2 regions of the Mesorhizobium sp. AA23 genome follow, and region 2 is predicted to be linked to the other one. Evidence: riboswitches for the same ligand, from Rfam matches in the RefSeq annotation. Region 2 holds a riboswitch; the other holds the start of a gene.
The links. A riboswitch is a leader RNA that binds a small molecule or an ion and turns the genes downstream of it on or off. The one in region 2 is predicted to bind thiamine pyrophosphate.

Region 1: linked by a shared signal. The riboswitch ahead of thiB (thiamine ABC transporter substrate binding subunit) and the one ahead of thiC (phosphomethylpyrimidine synthase ThiC) in region 2 are both predicted to bind thiamine pyrophosphate.

Annotation. Positions count from the first base shown of each region.
Region 1 covers NZ_LYTP01000001.1:589,980-597,898, forward strand. The annotation lists gene A9K66_RS02835 (M48 family metalloprotease) at 21-1,463, opposite strand; gene thiQ (thiamine ABC transporter ATP-binding protein) at 1,671-2,432, opposite strand; gene thiP (thiamine/thiamine pyrophosphate ABC transporter permease) at 2,429-4,051, opposite strand; gene thiB (thiamine ABC transporter substrate binding subunit) at 4,214-5,221, opposite strand; TPP riboswitch at 5,264-5,377, opposite strand; gene A9K66_RS02855 (thiamine diphosphokinase) at 5,519-6,163, shown strand; gene A9K66_RS02860 (ABC-F family ATP-binding cassette domain-containing protein) at 6,165-7,919, shown strand, end outside.
Region 2 covers NZ_LYTP01000003.1:107,701-115,619, reverse strand. The annotation lists gene A9K66_RS05010 (ABC transporter ATP-binding protein) at 1-217, shown strand, start outside; gene A9K66_RS05005 (beta-galactosidase) at 246-2,381, shown strand; TPP riboswitch at 2,663-2,774, shown strand; gene thiC (phosphomethylpyrimidine synthase ThiC) at 2,887-4,707, shown strand; gene thiO (glycine oxidase ThiO) at 4,704-5,672, shown strand; gene thiS (sulfur carrier protein ThiS) at 5,669-5,866, shown strand; gene A9K66_RS04985 (thiazole synthase) at 5,870-6,643, shown strand; gene A9K66_RS04980 (thiamine phosphate synthase) at 6,640-7,245, shown strand; gene A9K66_RS04975 (hydroxymethylpyrimidine/phosphomethylpyrimidine kinase) at 7,236-7,919, shown strand, end outside.

The DNA of each region.
Region 1 (7,919 bases), on a different contig from region 2:
GCACGAAACGGGATGCGACCCTACTTGTCGGTGACGATCTTGACCTTGTCGCCGGCCGACACGCTCGCGCCCGGCGACATTGCGTTGAGCACCCGGAACAGGTCGAGCTTTCGGTCGACGCCGACCATCTGAGCGGCAAGCGTGCCCATGTTCTGGCCGGGCTGCACAGTGACCACCCGGATATGCAGCGGCTTCAGAGCCGCCTTCTCGGCCGCGCTCAACGTGCGGAAGGAGCTGCTGACGGAGCGCGCAACCGGCTCCAGCGCGGTGCTGGCCGAGGGTGCCGCAGTCAGCAGCCGGTAGACCTGTCCGCTGGCCCGGATGACCGCGATATCGAACTGCCACCCTTGCGCGCTGGCATGCGCCATCGCCGCCTCGTTGCCGTTGACCGTTTCCTGGCGCACGCTGGCATCGTCTAGTCCGGCGACCCAGCCGCTGCGGATATAGTCGGTGAGCGACACAGACTTGTCGATCGCCACGCCATCGAAGCGGATGGCGATGTCGCCCGGACCGGTCGCGGTCACCGCGGCCGCCGAATTGTCGATGACGAAACCCTCGGGCACCGAGAACGACACGCCAAGGCCGGGATGCAGGAAGGTCTGGCCGCGCACATAGCCCTCTTCCGGCGTGTCGCCGTAGAGCAGCCCGTCTATGCCGGCGAGAAAGGCATCGCGGTCGCGCGTGCCGACGCCGGGCGGTCCGAAGTTGCGGGCGAGCCGCTGCGCCAGCTCGATGCGCTGCGGCGTGTTGGGATGCGTGGCCAGGAAGTCGAGGCTGGCATCCGTGGCGCCGCTGACCGAGCGGAAATCGGTATAGGCCGACATCGACTGCAGGAAGCGGCCGGCCGCATAGGGGTCATAGCCCGCTTCGCCGATCGACTTGATGCCGATCGCGTCGGCCTGCAGTTCCTGGTTGCGCGAAAACTGCGCAAGCCTCAGCTTGCCGCGGATGAGAGCGGCCTTGGCGGTCGGGCTGTCGCCGAGCACATCGGAGACGACCTTGGTCGCCAAGCCTTCCTCGGCCTCGAGCTGCTGCCGCTGCAACCCGTGATTGGCGGTGACGTGGCCCATCTCATGCGCGATGACGGCCGCAAGCTCGGAGGAGTCATTGGCCAGCGCCAAAAGTCCGCGCGTGACATAGAGATAGCCGCCCGGCAGCGCGAAGGCATTTACGTTGGGCGAGTTGAGGATGGTGATGCGATAGGTCTGGGTCGGATTGGCCGAGACCACCGTCAGATTGCCGACGACCTTGGCCACCATGCGCTCGAGCTTCGGATCGGAATATTCGCCGCCATAGGTGGCGAGAATCCGCGGATGCTGCGCTTTGGCCATTTCGGCCAGCCTGGCATTGGCGACGACATTGTCGACGGTGATCGGCTTGTCGGAGGGCTGGAAGCCGGACTCCTGCACGTCCGGCGGCGTGAACATCTGGCAGCTCGCCAGCGCCACGGCAAAGCCGGCCATCGCGAAAAATCGCGCCAGCGGCTTAGTCCATACCCTCTCGATGCCGGCTGTCAGATCGGCTTCCTTTCGTAATCTTTCGGCAAATCACGGCCCACCCGGACCAGCATGGCCGGACCTAGCCACACTCCCCCGGACAAGGCAAGCAAACGCCTGATCACCCGCAGCCGGTTTGGCCGTAAATTATGTCCGCTTCCGGGCAATGTGTTGTCATCCGGCAACGCTGCCGCCTCGATCGCCGATATAGCGCCGGAAGGCCTCCGGTCCAGCACCGTCGAAGAAATCGGCGGCCGACCCTGTTGCCGCGACCCTGCCCTCGTCGACGAACGCGATCCGTTGGCCGATGCGGCGCGCGTCCTGCGGCTGATGCGTGACGAAAAGCACGGTCATCTGTCGCTCGGCGTGGATGCCGGCCACGAGATCGAGCATGTCTTCGCGCAGCGCCGGGCCGAGCGAGGCGAAAGGCTCGTCGAGCAGAAGCACCGGACGGTCCCGTATGAGCACCCGCGCCAGCGCGACGCGCTGCCGCTCGCCGCCGGAAAGCTCGCTCGGCAGCCGCTTTTCCTTGCCGGCGAGGCCGACACGCCCCAGCGCGTCCGCGACCGCGCGGTGGTCGTCGGCCGTGAGCTTGAGCGATGGCGAGCGGCCAAGCCCGACATTGCCCTCGACCGAAAGATGGGCGAACAGGTTGTTTTCCTGGAACACCATCGACACCGGCCGCGCCGAGGGCGGCGCATTGTCGACATTGATCCCGCCGATCAGCACCTTGCCAGCATTTGGTGATTCGAAGCCGGCCACCAGATTGAGCAGCGTCGACTTGCCTGAACCGCTCGGCCCCATGATGGCGGTGATCCTGCCGGCGGCGAATTCGACATCGAACCGGAAGGATGCCTCGCCATAGCTGAAGGATACGCCGTCCAACGTGACGGCCAGGCCCTTCGTGGCCGCGATGCCATTATTATCCCTCGTCATGCCTTTGCCTCCCGCCCCAGCCAGTCGGCGGCGACAACCAGCAGCAGGCAGACGAGGCCGAGCAGCAAGGCCAGCCCCGCGGCGTCGGCGGTCCGGTAGCTGCCCATGCGCGCGAGTAGAAGATAGGGCAAGGTCTGGACGGAATCGCTGCCGAACAGCGCGATCACGCCGAGATCGCCGAGCGACAGCGCCATGGCGAACGCAAAGCCGGTGGCCAAGGGCCGCCGGAGCGACGGCCAGTCGACCAGCCGCAGCCGGTTCCAGCCGGAAATGCCGAGCGCCAGGCAGAGTCGCTCGTGGCGCTCGCTCGCCGCGTCATAGGCAGGGCGGACGGCGCGAATGGCAAATGGCATCGCCATCACCGCATTGACCGCGACGACCATGACGGGTGCGATGGCGAAGACATCGGTGATGTTGCGCAGAGCCAGGAACCAGCCGGCGCCGATCACGATCGGCGGCACGACCAGCACGAAACCGGCGCCGGTGTCGGCGGCGTGTTCGAGCAGCGACATGGCGCCGCCCGCGCGGCGCCTCAGGGCCAGTGCGCGTCGGGCGGCGATCAGCGACAGCGACAGCATCACGCAAAACAGCGCCGAGAGAAAGGAGAGCCCGGCGCTGGTGAGCGTCGCGCGGCGCACGGCGTCCTCGCCGGCCAGCCGGCCGAGATCCGCCTCCAGCCCGGCGAGCACGGTCGCCGCCATCGGTGCGGCGACGAACAGCAGCGCAAGCACGATGAGGCCGGCATTCAACACGGCCTCGGTGGTGCTGGTCGCAAGATAGCGGCGTGGCGCTACCGGCAGATTCGCATCGCCGACCGTGTTGGCGCCGAGTCGCGTCAGCATGGCGACCACGACGAAGGTCAGCACGATCTGCAGAAACGTTAGTGTCACGGCCCGCGCGGGATCGAAATCGAAGCGCAGCGCCTGGTAGATCGCGACCTCCAGCGTCGTCGCCGCCGGCCCGCCACCCAGCGTCAGTACGATTGTGAAGGAGGTGATGCACAGCATGAAGACCAGCCCGGCGACCCCCGGCAGCACCGTGCGCAGCGCCGGCCATTCGATCAGCCGGAAGGCCGACCGAGCGTCCATACCGAGCTGGCTCGCCAGCCGCCACTGGTCGGCCGGCACGGTGCCGAGCGCCTCGAGGAACAGCCGCGTGGCCAAGGGCAGGTTGAAGAAGACATGCGCGACCAGGATGCCGGAAAGGCCGTAAATGCCCGGCCATTCCCCACCGCCGAACGTGCCGAGGATGCCGGCAAAATAACCGGCATGGCCGTAAAGCGCCAACACGCCGAGCGCGGCGACGATAGCCGGCAGCGCCAGCGGCACCGTGAACAACTGCAGGATCAGGCGACGTCCGGGAAAGTTGGTGTGCCTGGACAGGGCGCGGCCGACGAACACTGCCGGCAAGACCGAAAGCAATGTCGACAGCAGCGCCTGCCAAAGCGTGAAGCGGGCGACGCGGAGCAGATAGCTGTCGAAGGCCGCGGCAGCGCTGGACGGACCGCTTGCGCCTTCGAGGATGAGGCCGGCGAAGGCGCCGCCGATGAGCAAAGTAATGGCGACAAGGGCGATGATGCCGGCGGTGATGCGAGGGTCAGGGCGCGGCGTGGATTGCACGCTGCACCACGTTGGCTCGAGCTAGCGAACGCCACGTTCCGTCGCACCCCCCTCTGTCCTGCCGGACATCTCCCACTCTAGGACCGATGACCGCGAATTTCCCCCTTTGCGGGGGAGATGGCCGGCCGGACAGAGGGGGGTGCTCAAGCGCCATCCTGCGTCCTACTTGCTCATCGCCGCCAGCCATTCATCCACCCAGGCCTTGCGGTTGGCCGCCACCTCGTCCGGGCTGAACAGCAGGGTTTTGGTCGGCTTCACCAGCTTTTCGAAGGCCGGGTTGAGCGGCTTGTCGGTCTTGCCGGCCGGGAACATCCAGTTGGTCTCCGGGATGATGTCCTGGAACTTGGGCCCGGTCATGAAGGCTATGAATTTTTCCGCCAGCGGGTTCTTCGCGCCGGTTTTGGTGATGCCGGCGACCTCGATCTGCAGATATTCGCCCTCCTCGAAGGACGCCGCCTGATAGCGCTCGGTGTTCTCGGCCACCATGTGGTAGGCCGGCGAGGTGGTATAGGAGAGAACCATCGGCGCCTCGCCCTTGGTGAACAGACCATAGGCCTCGCTCCAGCCCGGCGTCACGGTCAGCACCTTCGGCTTCAGCTTGGCCCAGGCTTCCGGCGCCTTGTCGCCATAGACCGACTTGACCCACAGCAGCAGCCCGAGGCCCGGCGTCGAAGTGCGCGGATCCTGGATGATGATCTTGTCGGGGCCGGCGCCCTCGACCAGTTCCTTCAAGCTCTTCGGCGGCGTCTTCAGCTTTTCGGTGTCGTAGACGACGGCGAAATAGCCGTAGTCGAAAGGCACGAAAGTGTCGTCTTTCCAGCCGCCGGGCACATTCAAATCGGCCACCGCGCCATGCCGCGCGAATAGGCCGCTCGCCTTGGCATCCGCGGTCAGGTTGGTATCGAGGCCGAGCACGACATCAGCCTTGGTGCCGGCGCCCTCCAGCTTGACGCGGTTGAGCAGTGCCACGCCGTCGGCAACCGAGACGAATTCAAGATCGCAGCCGCATTCGGCCTCGAATTCCTTCCTCACCGCGGGCCCGGGACCCCAGTCGGCGGTGAAGCTTTCGTAGGTGTAGACGGTAAGCTTGTCTTTAGCCTCGGCAGGTCCGCCTGCCAAAAGCGAAACAAGGCCGACTGCAAGAACAAGGTTGGACAATAGCGAGCGCATCGGCGCCTCCTTCGTTCGCGTTAAAGGAATTGAGGCGTCGGATGGTCCGAAACGTCTAATCCCTCCGCCGGTACAAACCGGATCAGGTTCAGCGGGTTGGCTTTGTGCCTCTCAGCCGGTTCGCAAAATCAGCGTCCGGCACCCCGTTAGAGCATTTCGAGACATAGGCCCGGCCGATGCGGCGCGCAAGCGGAAGTTTCCTGGGCATCCATCAGGGTTCACCGCGGTAGCGAAGTGCGATTCCGTTTGGACGCGCCCGCTTCCGTTTCGTTGGCCGGGCTGGTAAGGGCGACGGCCATGGGCACATTCACCATCCTGCTTGGCGGCGATCTCGTCCGCACGCCTCGGCTCGATCGCCAGATCGAAGGCTCCCGCATCATCGCCGCCGATGCCGGTATCGGCCATGCCGATATGCTTGGCCTGCTGCCGGAGCTCTGGGTCGGAGATTTCGACTCGGTGCCGGCGAGCCTGCCGGAGAATCTGGCCGCCGTGCCGCGCAAGATTTTCCCGACCGAGAAGGATATGACCGACGGCGAGCTCGCCATTGCCGCGGCGCTGGCGCGCGGCGCCACCAGCCTGGTGCTGGCCGGCGCCTTCGGCGGCAAGCGCGCCGATCATGCCTTTCTGCATTTGGCTCTAAGCGTGCGGCTGGCCGAGGCGGGCACGACCGTGCTGCTGACCAGCGGCGCCCAGGAGGGCGTGCCCATCCTGCCGGGCAAAGCCGGCTTCGACTACGCCGAGGGCACGCTGTTCTCGGTGCTCGGCTTCTCCGACCTCGCCGGCCTGACGGTCTCAGGCGCCAAATGGCCGCTGGACGGTGTCGAGGTGGCGTTCGGCTCATCGCTTACCATATCAAATGAGATCAAGGGTCGGCTCGAGATCGCGCTCGAGCGTGGCCGGGCGCTGCTGCTCGCCCACCCCTATCCTCTTCCCGAAAGCTGACATGGCCCCGCCTCTTCTCAATCTGGATGGCATAAAACTGACTTTTGGCGGCACGCCGCTGCTCGACGGCGCGGCACTGAGCGCCTCCGCCGGCGAGAAGATCGCGCTTGTAGGCCGCAACGGTTCGGGCAAGTCGACGCTGCTCAAGATCGTCGCGGGGCTGATCGAACCGCAGGACGGCGAAGTATTCCGCCAGCCCTCGGCAACGGTGCGCTACCTGCCGCAAATGCCCGATATGGATGGCTTCGCCAGCGTGCGCGCCTATGTCGAAGCCGGCCTCGGGCCGGCCGACGACCCGCATCGCGCCACTTATCTGATGGAGCATCTCGGCCTGACCGGCGAGGAGCGGCCGAACGACCTTTCCGGCGGCGAGGCGCGCCGCGCAGCACTCGCCCGCGTCATGGCGCCGGAGCCCGATATCCTGCTCCTCGACGAGCCGACCAATCATCTCGACCTGTCGGTCATCGAATGGCTGGAAGAAGAGCTTGCCCGCACCTCGTCGGCCGTGATCCTGATCTCGCACGACCGCCGCTTTCTCGAGCGCGTCTCGCGCGCCACCGTCTGGCTCGACCGCGGCCAGACGCGCCGGCTGGACAAGGGGTTCGCGCACTTTGAGGAATGGCGCGACCAGGTGCTTGAAGAGGAAGAGCGCGAACAGCACAAGCTCGGCCGCCAGATCGTGCGCGAGGAGCATTGGCTGCGCTATGGCGTGACCGCCAGGCGCAAGCGCAACATGCGCCGGCTCGGCGAGCTGCAGGCCATGCGCCAGCGTTTTCGCAGCCATCGCGGCGCCGAGGGTTCGGCGACGATGGTGGCAAGCGACGCCGCTGAATCCGGCAAGCTGGTGATCGAAGCCAAGGGCATCGAGAAGAGTTTTGGCGACCTCACCGTGGTCAAGGGCTTTTCGACCCGTATTCAGCGCGGCGACCGCGTCGGCCTTGTCGGGCCGAACGGCGTCGGCAAGACGACGCTTCTCAAGATGCTGACCGGCGAGCTGCCGCCGGATGCCGGCACCGTGCGGCTCGGCGTCAATCTGGAAATCGCAACGCTCGACCAGAAGCGCGAGGCCGTCGACCCGCAGGAGACGCTGGCGAATTACCTGACCGACGGGCGCGGCGAGAACCTTGTGGTCAATGGCGAGCAGCGCCACGTCGTCTCCTATATGAAGGATTTTCTTTTCAAGCCGGAGCAGGCGCGCACGCCGGTGCGCGAGCTTTCGGGCGGCGAGCGGGCGCGACTGCTGCTGGCCCGGGTGCTGGCGCGGCCGGCGAACCTTTTGGTGCTCGACGAGCCGACCAACGACCTCGACATGGAGACGCTGGAGCTGCTGCAGGAACTGGTCGCCGGCTTTGCCGGAACGGTCGTCCTGGTCAGCCACGATCGCGATTTCCTTGACCGCACAGTCACCAGCGTGATCGCGCCCAACGGCGCCGGACGCTGGATCGAATATGCCGGCGGCTATTCCGACATGCTGGCGCAACGCGGCGGCTCGAAGCTGGAGGAGCGCAAGGCAAGGCCGAAGGCTGAAGCGAACGAAGCGACGGCCAGGGCCGAACAGACCAGCGCTAAAAGCCCGGCCAAGAAGCTCTCCTTCAAGCAGAAATTCGCGCTGGAATCCCTGCCGAAGAAGATCGAGGCGGTGAGCGCGTCCATCTCAAGGCTGGAGAACAATATCGCGGATCCGTCCTTCTATGAGCGCGATCCGGTCTCGTTCCAGAAGACCATTGCGGCGTTGGGCAAGGAGCGCACCACGCTG
Region 2 (7,919 bases):
GCAGTTGGGGCGCGAAACTGTCCTCTACGTCGACGGCTCTCCGCTTCAGACGACCAATTCCGACAGCGGCACCGGCAATTTCACGCTTCAGCTCAACAAGGTTTCTACCCTCGGCGTCGGCGCCGCGTTGCAGGTCGGCTTCGAAGCCGGCGACGCCTACCTCTTCGGCCCCGATGGCCGCACGCTCACGCCAAGAAAACCCCTCGCCTCAGTCTGAACCTCGAAATTTCGAAAGTCCCATACGCATGAACCGCAAAGAGCCCGCTCCGCTATCCGTATGGCGGCCCCTCAATCTTGACCGCTTTCTGCTTGGAGCACCTCATTACCCCGAACATGTCGACGAAGGCTGCTGGCAGCGTGACGCCGAGCGCATGGCTGCCGCCGGCGTCAACACAGTGCGTATGGGAGAGTTCGCCTGGCACATTTTCGAGCCCCGCGAAGGCAAGTTCGAGTTCGGCCTGTTCGATCGCGCGATCGAACTTCTCGGCCGCGCGGGGATCGACACGATCATGTGCACGCCGACAGCCACCCCTCCCCGCTGGCTCACCGTCAACTATCCCGAAGTGCTGCGCGTTGACATGAACGGGCGGGCCTCAAGCCACGGATCGCGCCAGCATGCCGACACCACAAGCCCGGTATTCCGCGCCCACAGCCGCCGCATCACCCGCGCCATGGCCGAGCATTATCGGCACAACCCGCGTGTGATCGGCTGGCAGACGGACAACGAGCTCAACACCACGGTGTCGGAATCGTTCGCGCCTTCGACAAGGCTGGAGTTCCAGAAATACCTGCAGAAGGCCTATGGCACCATTGAGGCGTTGAACTTCGCCTGGGGCGGCCACTTCTGGGCGACGGCCTACGACGATTTCTCGCAGATCGACCTGCCGAGACCGCTCATGCCGTCCTACCCCAGCCCCGGCCACGTGCAGGACTACCATCGCTTTCTGGCCGCCGCGACCGCGGCCTTCCAACACGACCAGGTCGAGATCCTGCGCGCCGCCAATCCGGACTGGTTCATCTTCCACAATCTTGGCCAGCTTGCCGACATCGACTTCCGCGGTCAGTTCGGACAGGACCTCGATTTCATCGGCTTCGACATCTATCCGATGCTCTATGACGAGATGCGCCGAACCGGCGGGCATGCGGCGACCCAGGCCCTCCATCTCGATATATGCCGCGCCTATTCCGGCAACTTCATCGTTCCGGAGCAGGCCTCGGGCTTCGGCAGCCAGCCCGGCTTCTCGACGATGACGCCGGAGCCCGGCGAGATGCGTCGCATGGCCATGACTTCGGTGGCGCGCGGCGCCGACGGTGTCATGTTCTTTCGTTGGCGTCCCGCGCATTTCGGCGCCGAGATCTACTGGATGGGCGTCATCGATCACGACGACGTGCCGCGCCGCCGCTATGACGAGGCGAGCCGCTTCTTCCATGAGATCGCCGCCGCGAAGGAGCAGATTCTTGGCACCGCAGTGCGCATGGACCTCGGCATCGCCGGCGCGGACTTCGATAACCAGGAGGCTCACAAGACCTATCCGATCGGCCTCCCCAGTCCGCTCGAAGACGCGACGCTGTTTCATCGCCACTGCTATCAGAACGGCATTGCATGCGGGTTCATTCATCCCGAAGACGATCTTTCGCGGCTCAAGGCGCTCTACGTCCCGCATTGGGTGATGTGGAAGGATGAATGGAACGAGGCTGTCGAAACCTTCGTCCGCCACGGCGGTACGCTGATCCTGTCGGCATTGAGCGGGACGAGGGACGAGAACAACCACATCATTCGCGAGCAGGCCCCCGGCAAGGCCCTTGCAGCCCTGAGCGGCGTCAGGGTGGCGGAGTTCGGCCGCGTCGTTCCCGAAGGCGCCAGCGGCCTGTTTCCGCTGTTTCGTCCGGCTCCGATGGGCACCTATGCACCGCCGCCCCTCCCGGCCTCGTCCGCGGAACGCAAATACCTGTTCACCCTTGGCAATGAAGAATTCCAGGCTGCGCATTTGTACGAGGTGCTTGACGTAGCGCCTGACACCGAGGTGCTCGGCGTCTGGTCGAACCGCTTCGCCGCCGGCTCTCCGGCAATCACCGCCCGCAAGGTCGGGCAAGGTCGGGTTGTCTATGTCGGCACGTATCTCACACCGCAACTGACGGAGAAGCTTGTCGATGTCGTGCTGGCCAAAGCCGGTATAGCGCCTTTGCTGCCCGACCTGCCTGCCGGGGTGGAGGTCTCTGTCAGGGAAGCCGACGACCGCCGGCTGATGTTCGTGCTGAACACCACGGAAGTCGCCGTGATCGTAACCGACGTCCCAAAGGGCCTCGACCTGCTGACGGGCAAGGCCGTTGAAGGAACGCTGCAACTCGACCCTTACGGCTGCGCAATAATTCGGTCCTGAACAAATCGAACCAGCGTCCATAGACGCCGAACAGATGCTCTTCGAGGCGAAAAATGCGTTCTTCAATCCGCCGCCACAAGGGATCGCAAAAGCGTTTCCTTGGCGGATGACAAGTGGGCCCCGACTGCCAGCTCGACGCGCGCAAGGTCGTGGCTCAATGGGCGTCGATGTAAGAGATGCTCGACCAAAGCTGCGTGGCTGCGCCACTTCTCGTCGCTTGTTCGAGGCTGGAGAAGTCATGAAGTCGAGTTGACAGGATAGCGTCGCATCGTCCAACCTAGGCGCCTCACCAGGGGAGTCCCGGCAAGGGGCTGAGATACTGCTATCGCGCGCAGTGACCCGTTGAACCTGATCCAGTTCATACTGGCGTAGGGACGGTGCGAGGCTTCGCGGGTCGGCAATCCGGCTTCGGCATTCGGGCAGTGCCCGCATTCTAAGCGAAGCGTCACTTCCTCCTCATCGCGTGGACTGGGTCTCCGTTGCACTCGAGCAAGGAGGCTCACTCATGAATGCCCACACCCCGACCGTCACCGTCGGCGAACTCCCAGCTTCGAAGAAGGTCCACAAATCCGGTCAGCTTCACCCGGAGCTGCGGGTGCCGATGCGCGAGATCTCGGTCCACCCGAGCGCCGGCGAGCCGCCGGTCACTGTCTACGACTCGTCCGGCCCCTACACGGACGCCACGGTGAAAACCGACATCGAGTGTGGCTTGCCACGGCTGCGCGAGGCATGGATCGAGGCGCGCGGAGACGTGGGGCGCTACGAGGGCCGCACGATCAAGCCGGAAGACAACGGCTTCGTCTCAGCCGATCGCCTGACGCCGGAATTCCCGGTTCGCAACAGACCGTTGCGCGCGGCCAGCGGCCGCGCCGTCACCCAGCTCGCCTATGCGCGCGCCGGCATCATCACGCCTGAGATGGAGTTCGTCGCCATCCGCGAGAACCTCGGCCGGGAGCAGTTGCGTTCGAAACTCCAGCGCGATGGCGAGAGCTTCGGCGCCGCGATCCCCGATTTCGTCACCCCGGAATTCGTGCGCGACGAGGTGGCGCGCGGCCGCGCCATCATCCCGTCCAACATCAACCACCCGGAAAGCGAGCCGATGATCATCGGCCGCAATTTTCTGGTCAAGATCAACGCCAATATCGGCAACTCCGCCGTCACCTCGTCGATGGCCGAAGAGGTCGAGAAGATGGTGTGGGCGATCCGCTGGGGCGCCGATACGGTAATGGACCTCTCGACCGGGCGCAACATCCACAACATCCGCGAATGGATCGTGCGCAATTCGCCGGTGCCGATCGGCACGGTGCCGATCTACCAGGCGCTGGAGAAAGTCGGCGGCGTCGCCGAGGAACTGACCTGGGAGGTGTTCCGCGACACCCTCATCGAGCAGGCCGAGCAGGGCGTGGACTATTTCACGATCCATGCCGGCGTGCGCCTGCCCTATATCCCGCTGACCGTCGACCGCGTCACCGGCATCGTGTCGCGCGGCGGCTCGATCATGGCCAAGTGGTGCCTGCATCACCACCAGGAGAGTTTTCTCTACGAGCATTTCGAGGAGATCTGCGACATCGCCCGGGCCTATGACGTGGCGTTCTCGCTCGGCGACGGCCTTCGCCCCGGCTCGATCGCCGATGCCAATGACGCGGCCCAGTTCGCCGAGCTGGAAACGCTCGGAGAGCTCACCAAGATCGCCTGGTCCAAGGACTGCCAGGTGATGATCGAGGGCCCCGGCCACGTGCCGATGCACAAGATCAAGCAAAACATGGACAAGCAGCTCGCGGTCTGTGGCGAAGCGCCGTTCTACACGCTCGGGCCGCTCACCACCGACATCGCGCCGGGCTATGACCACATCACATCGGGCATCGGCGCGGCGATGATCGGCTGGTTCGGAACGTCGATGCTCTGCTACGTCACGCCGAAGGAGCATCTCGGCCTGCCCGACCGCGACGACGTCAAGACCGGCGTCATCACCTACAAGATCGCGGCCCACGCCGCCGACCTCGCCAAGGGCCATCCAGCCGCCAAAATCAGGGACGACGCGCTGTCGCGGGCGCGCTTCGAGTTCCGGTGGGAAGACCAGTTCAACCTGTCGCTCGATCCGGAGACGGCGCGCGCCTTCCACGACGAAACCCTGCCCAAGGAGGCGCACAAGGTGGCGCATTTCTGCTCCATGTGCGGCCCCAAATTCTGCTCGATGCGGATCTCGCACGACATCCGCGCCGAAGCCCAGAAGGAAGGGCTCGCGGCCATGGCGGCGAAGTACCGCGACGGCGGCGATCTCTACATGCCTGTCGACAGCACCCCCGAGCGCACGGACACGCCATGAAGGTGCTCATTCGCGGCGCTGGCGTCGCCGGATTGACACTCGCGCACGAGCTGGCAACGCGCGGCGCCGATGTGACCGTGGTCGAGAAACGCCTCGAGATCGCCGGCAATGCCTCTTGGCACGCTGGCGGCATGCTCGCGCCCTGGTGCGAGCGCGAGAGCGCCGAGGAGACCGTGCTGACGCTCGGACGCGACGCAGCCGATTGGTGGGACGCCGCCTTGCCCGGCCATGTCTCGCGCCAGGGCACGCTGGTGCTGGCGTCTGCCCGCGATGCCGGCGAACTCGATCGGTTCGGCCGCCGCACATCCGGTTTCAGGCAGTTGGACGCCAGCCAAATCGCGGCACTCGAGCCGGCGCTCGACGGCCGGTTTGGACGCGGTCTGTTCTTCGCTGAGGAAGCGCATCTCGACCCGCGCAAGGCGCTGCTTTCCCTGCGCGACAAGCTGCGCGGGATGGGCGCGCGCGTCGAGTTCGGCCGCAGCTCGGCGCCCGCATCTCAGGATATTGAGGTGGATTGCACCGGCAGCGGTGACAGGCGACCGGAACTGCGCGGCGTGCGCGGCGAGATGCTTATGCTGCGAACGGGCGAGATCTCGCTGGCCCGGCCAGTGCGGCTGCTTCATCCGCGCATCTCGGTCTATGTAGTGCCCCGCGCGGAAAACCTGTTCATGGTCGGCGCGACGATGATCGAATGCGATGCCAAAGGCCCGATCACCGCGCGCTCGACCATGGAGCTGCTCGGCGCCGCCTATGCGCTGCATCCGGCCTTCGGCGAAGCCGAGCTGGTCGAAACCGGTGTTGGCGTGCGTCCCGCATTCACCGACAACTTGCCTCGCGTCGAGCGCGACGGGGGGAATATTCGCATCAACGGCCTCTACCGCCACGGCTTCCTGCTCGCGCCGGCCATGGCGCGGCGGGCAGCCGACCTCATCCTGGAATCCTGGAGCAAAGGAGTTTGCCCTTGAAGCTCACCGTTAACGGCCAAGCCCATGAAGTCGCGGCAGAAACGCTTGCCGCGCTGCTCAGCGAACTCGATTTCCAAGGCGGCTGGCTGGCAACCGCGCTGAACGGTGACGTCGTACCGGCCAGGGAGCGCGACCGCTGCCGGCTCAAAGATGGCGACCGCATCGAAATCCTTTCACCGATGAAGGGAGGCTGATCCATGCTCGAGTTCTATGGACAGAAACTCGCGTCCCGCCTTCTGCTGGGCACCGCGCTTTACTCCTCGCCTGCCATCATGGCGGAGGCGGTGAAAGCGTCCGGCACGGAGATCGTCACCGTGTCGCTCCGCCGCGAAACATCGGGCGGCAAAGCCGGCGGCCAGTTCTGGTCGCTTGTCCAGTCGCTCGGCGTTCGCGTGCTGCCCAACACCGCCGGCTGCCACTCGGTGGTGGAAGCGGTCACCACGGCGCGGATGGCGCGCGAGGTGTTCGGCACGGACTGGATCAAGCTCGAAGTGATCGGCAACCACGACACGCTGCAGCCCGACGTCTTCGGATTGGTCGAAGCCGCAAGGATCCTTGCCTCCGAAGGCTTCGAGGTGTTTCCCTATACGACCGACGACCTCATCGTCGCCGAGCGCCTGCTCGACGCCGGCTGCAGGCTCCTGATGCCCTGGTGCGCGCCGATCGGCTCCGCACGCGGGCCGCAGAACCCCAATGCGCTGCGAAGCCTGCGAGGCCACTTCCCCGGCATTCCGCTGATCGTCGATGCCGGCATCGGCCGGCCCTCGCATGCCGCGGCCGTGATGGAGCTCGGCTACGACGCGGTGTTGCTCAACACGGCCGTCGCCAGGGCAGGCGATCCCGCCGCCATGGCCGCGGCCTTCGGCAAGGCGGTCGAGGCCGGCCGCGAGGCCTATTGCGCCGGCCTGCTCGAGCCGCGCGACATGGCCGTTCCCTCCACCCCCGTCATCGGCATGGCAGCATTCTCATGAAGCTGGATCCGTTTTACCTGATCGTCGATTCCGCCGCTTGGATCGAACGTCTGGTGCCGCTCGGCGTGAAGCTGGTGCAGCTGCGCACTAAGGACCAGGACGAAGCTTCGCTGCGCCGAGAAATTCGCGCCTCGAAGGCAGTCTGTGACAGCCACGGCTGCCAGCTCATCGTCAACGACTACTGGCGCCTTGCGATCGAGGAAGATTGCGATTTCGTTCACCTCGGCCAGGAAGATCTGGCGGAGGCTGATGTGAAGGCGATCCGCAGGGCGGGCGTGAGGCTGGGCCTCAGCACTCACGACGGCGCCGAACTCGAAACCGCGCTCCAAGCCGAGCCGGACTATGTCGCGCTCGGACCGATCTACCCGACCATTCTCAAGGCGATGAAATGGGATCCGCAGGGGCTGGACCGCATCGCCGCCTGGAAGCAGCGCGTAGGCGAACTTCCGCTTGTGGCCATCGGCGGGCTCACCGTCGAGCGCGTAGCCGGTGTCTTCGCGCACGGCGCCCAAAGTGCGGCCGTCGTCACCGACATCACCCGCAACACGCACCCCGAGGCGCGGACGGCTGAATGGCTGGCGGCGACAGCCCAATGGCGTTGACGCCGCATGTGCTGATCGTCGCCGGCTGCGATTCAAGTGGCGGCGCCGGAACAGCCCGAGACGTCGAGACCGTATCCGCCTTTGGGCTGCGCAGTTGCCTCACCGTCACGGCCGTGACCGTCCAGACGCATTCGGCCGTCGAACACATCGAGCAGATGCCGCCGCAGCTTATCGCCGCCCAAATGCGCGCTGCCTTTGCTGCCAATCCGGTCGCAGCCGTCAAGATCGGCATGCTGGGGACGGCGGTAGCTATTGAGGCGGTCGGCTCTGTCCTGGCGGCCCATCCGAAGGTGCCGGTGGTCCTCGACCCTGTGCTTGGCTCGACCTCGGGACGCGTGTTGCTGGAGGACGATGCCGTCGACGTGTTGTGCCGTGATCTGATGCCGCTCTGCCGGCTCGTGACCCCCAACCTGATTGAGCTGGCAACGTTGGTGGGAGCAGACCCTGCGAAGGACGAAGAAGGCGCTTGCGTTCAAGGCGAGGACCTGTCGGCGACGGTGCGGACCGCCGTGCTCGTCAAGGGCGGGCACGCGCACGGAGATCACGCCAATGACCTTCTCATGCAGCCGGACCGTCGCGCCGTTCGGGTCGAAGCGCCTCGCGTCCATGGGGGGATGCGTGGCACCGGCTGCGTGCTGTCCAGCGCCATCGCCGCATCGTTAGCTCAAGGTTTG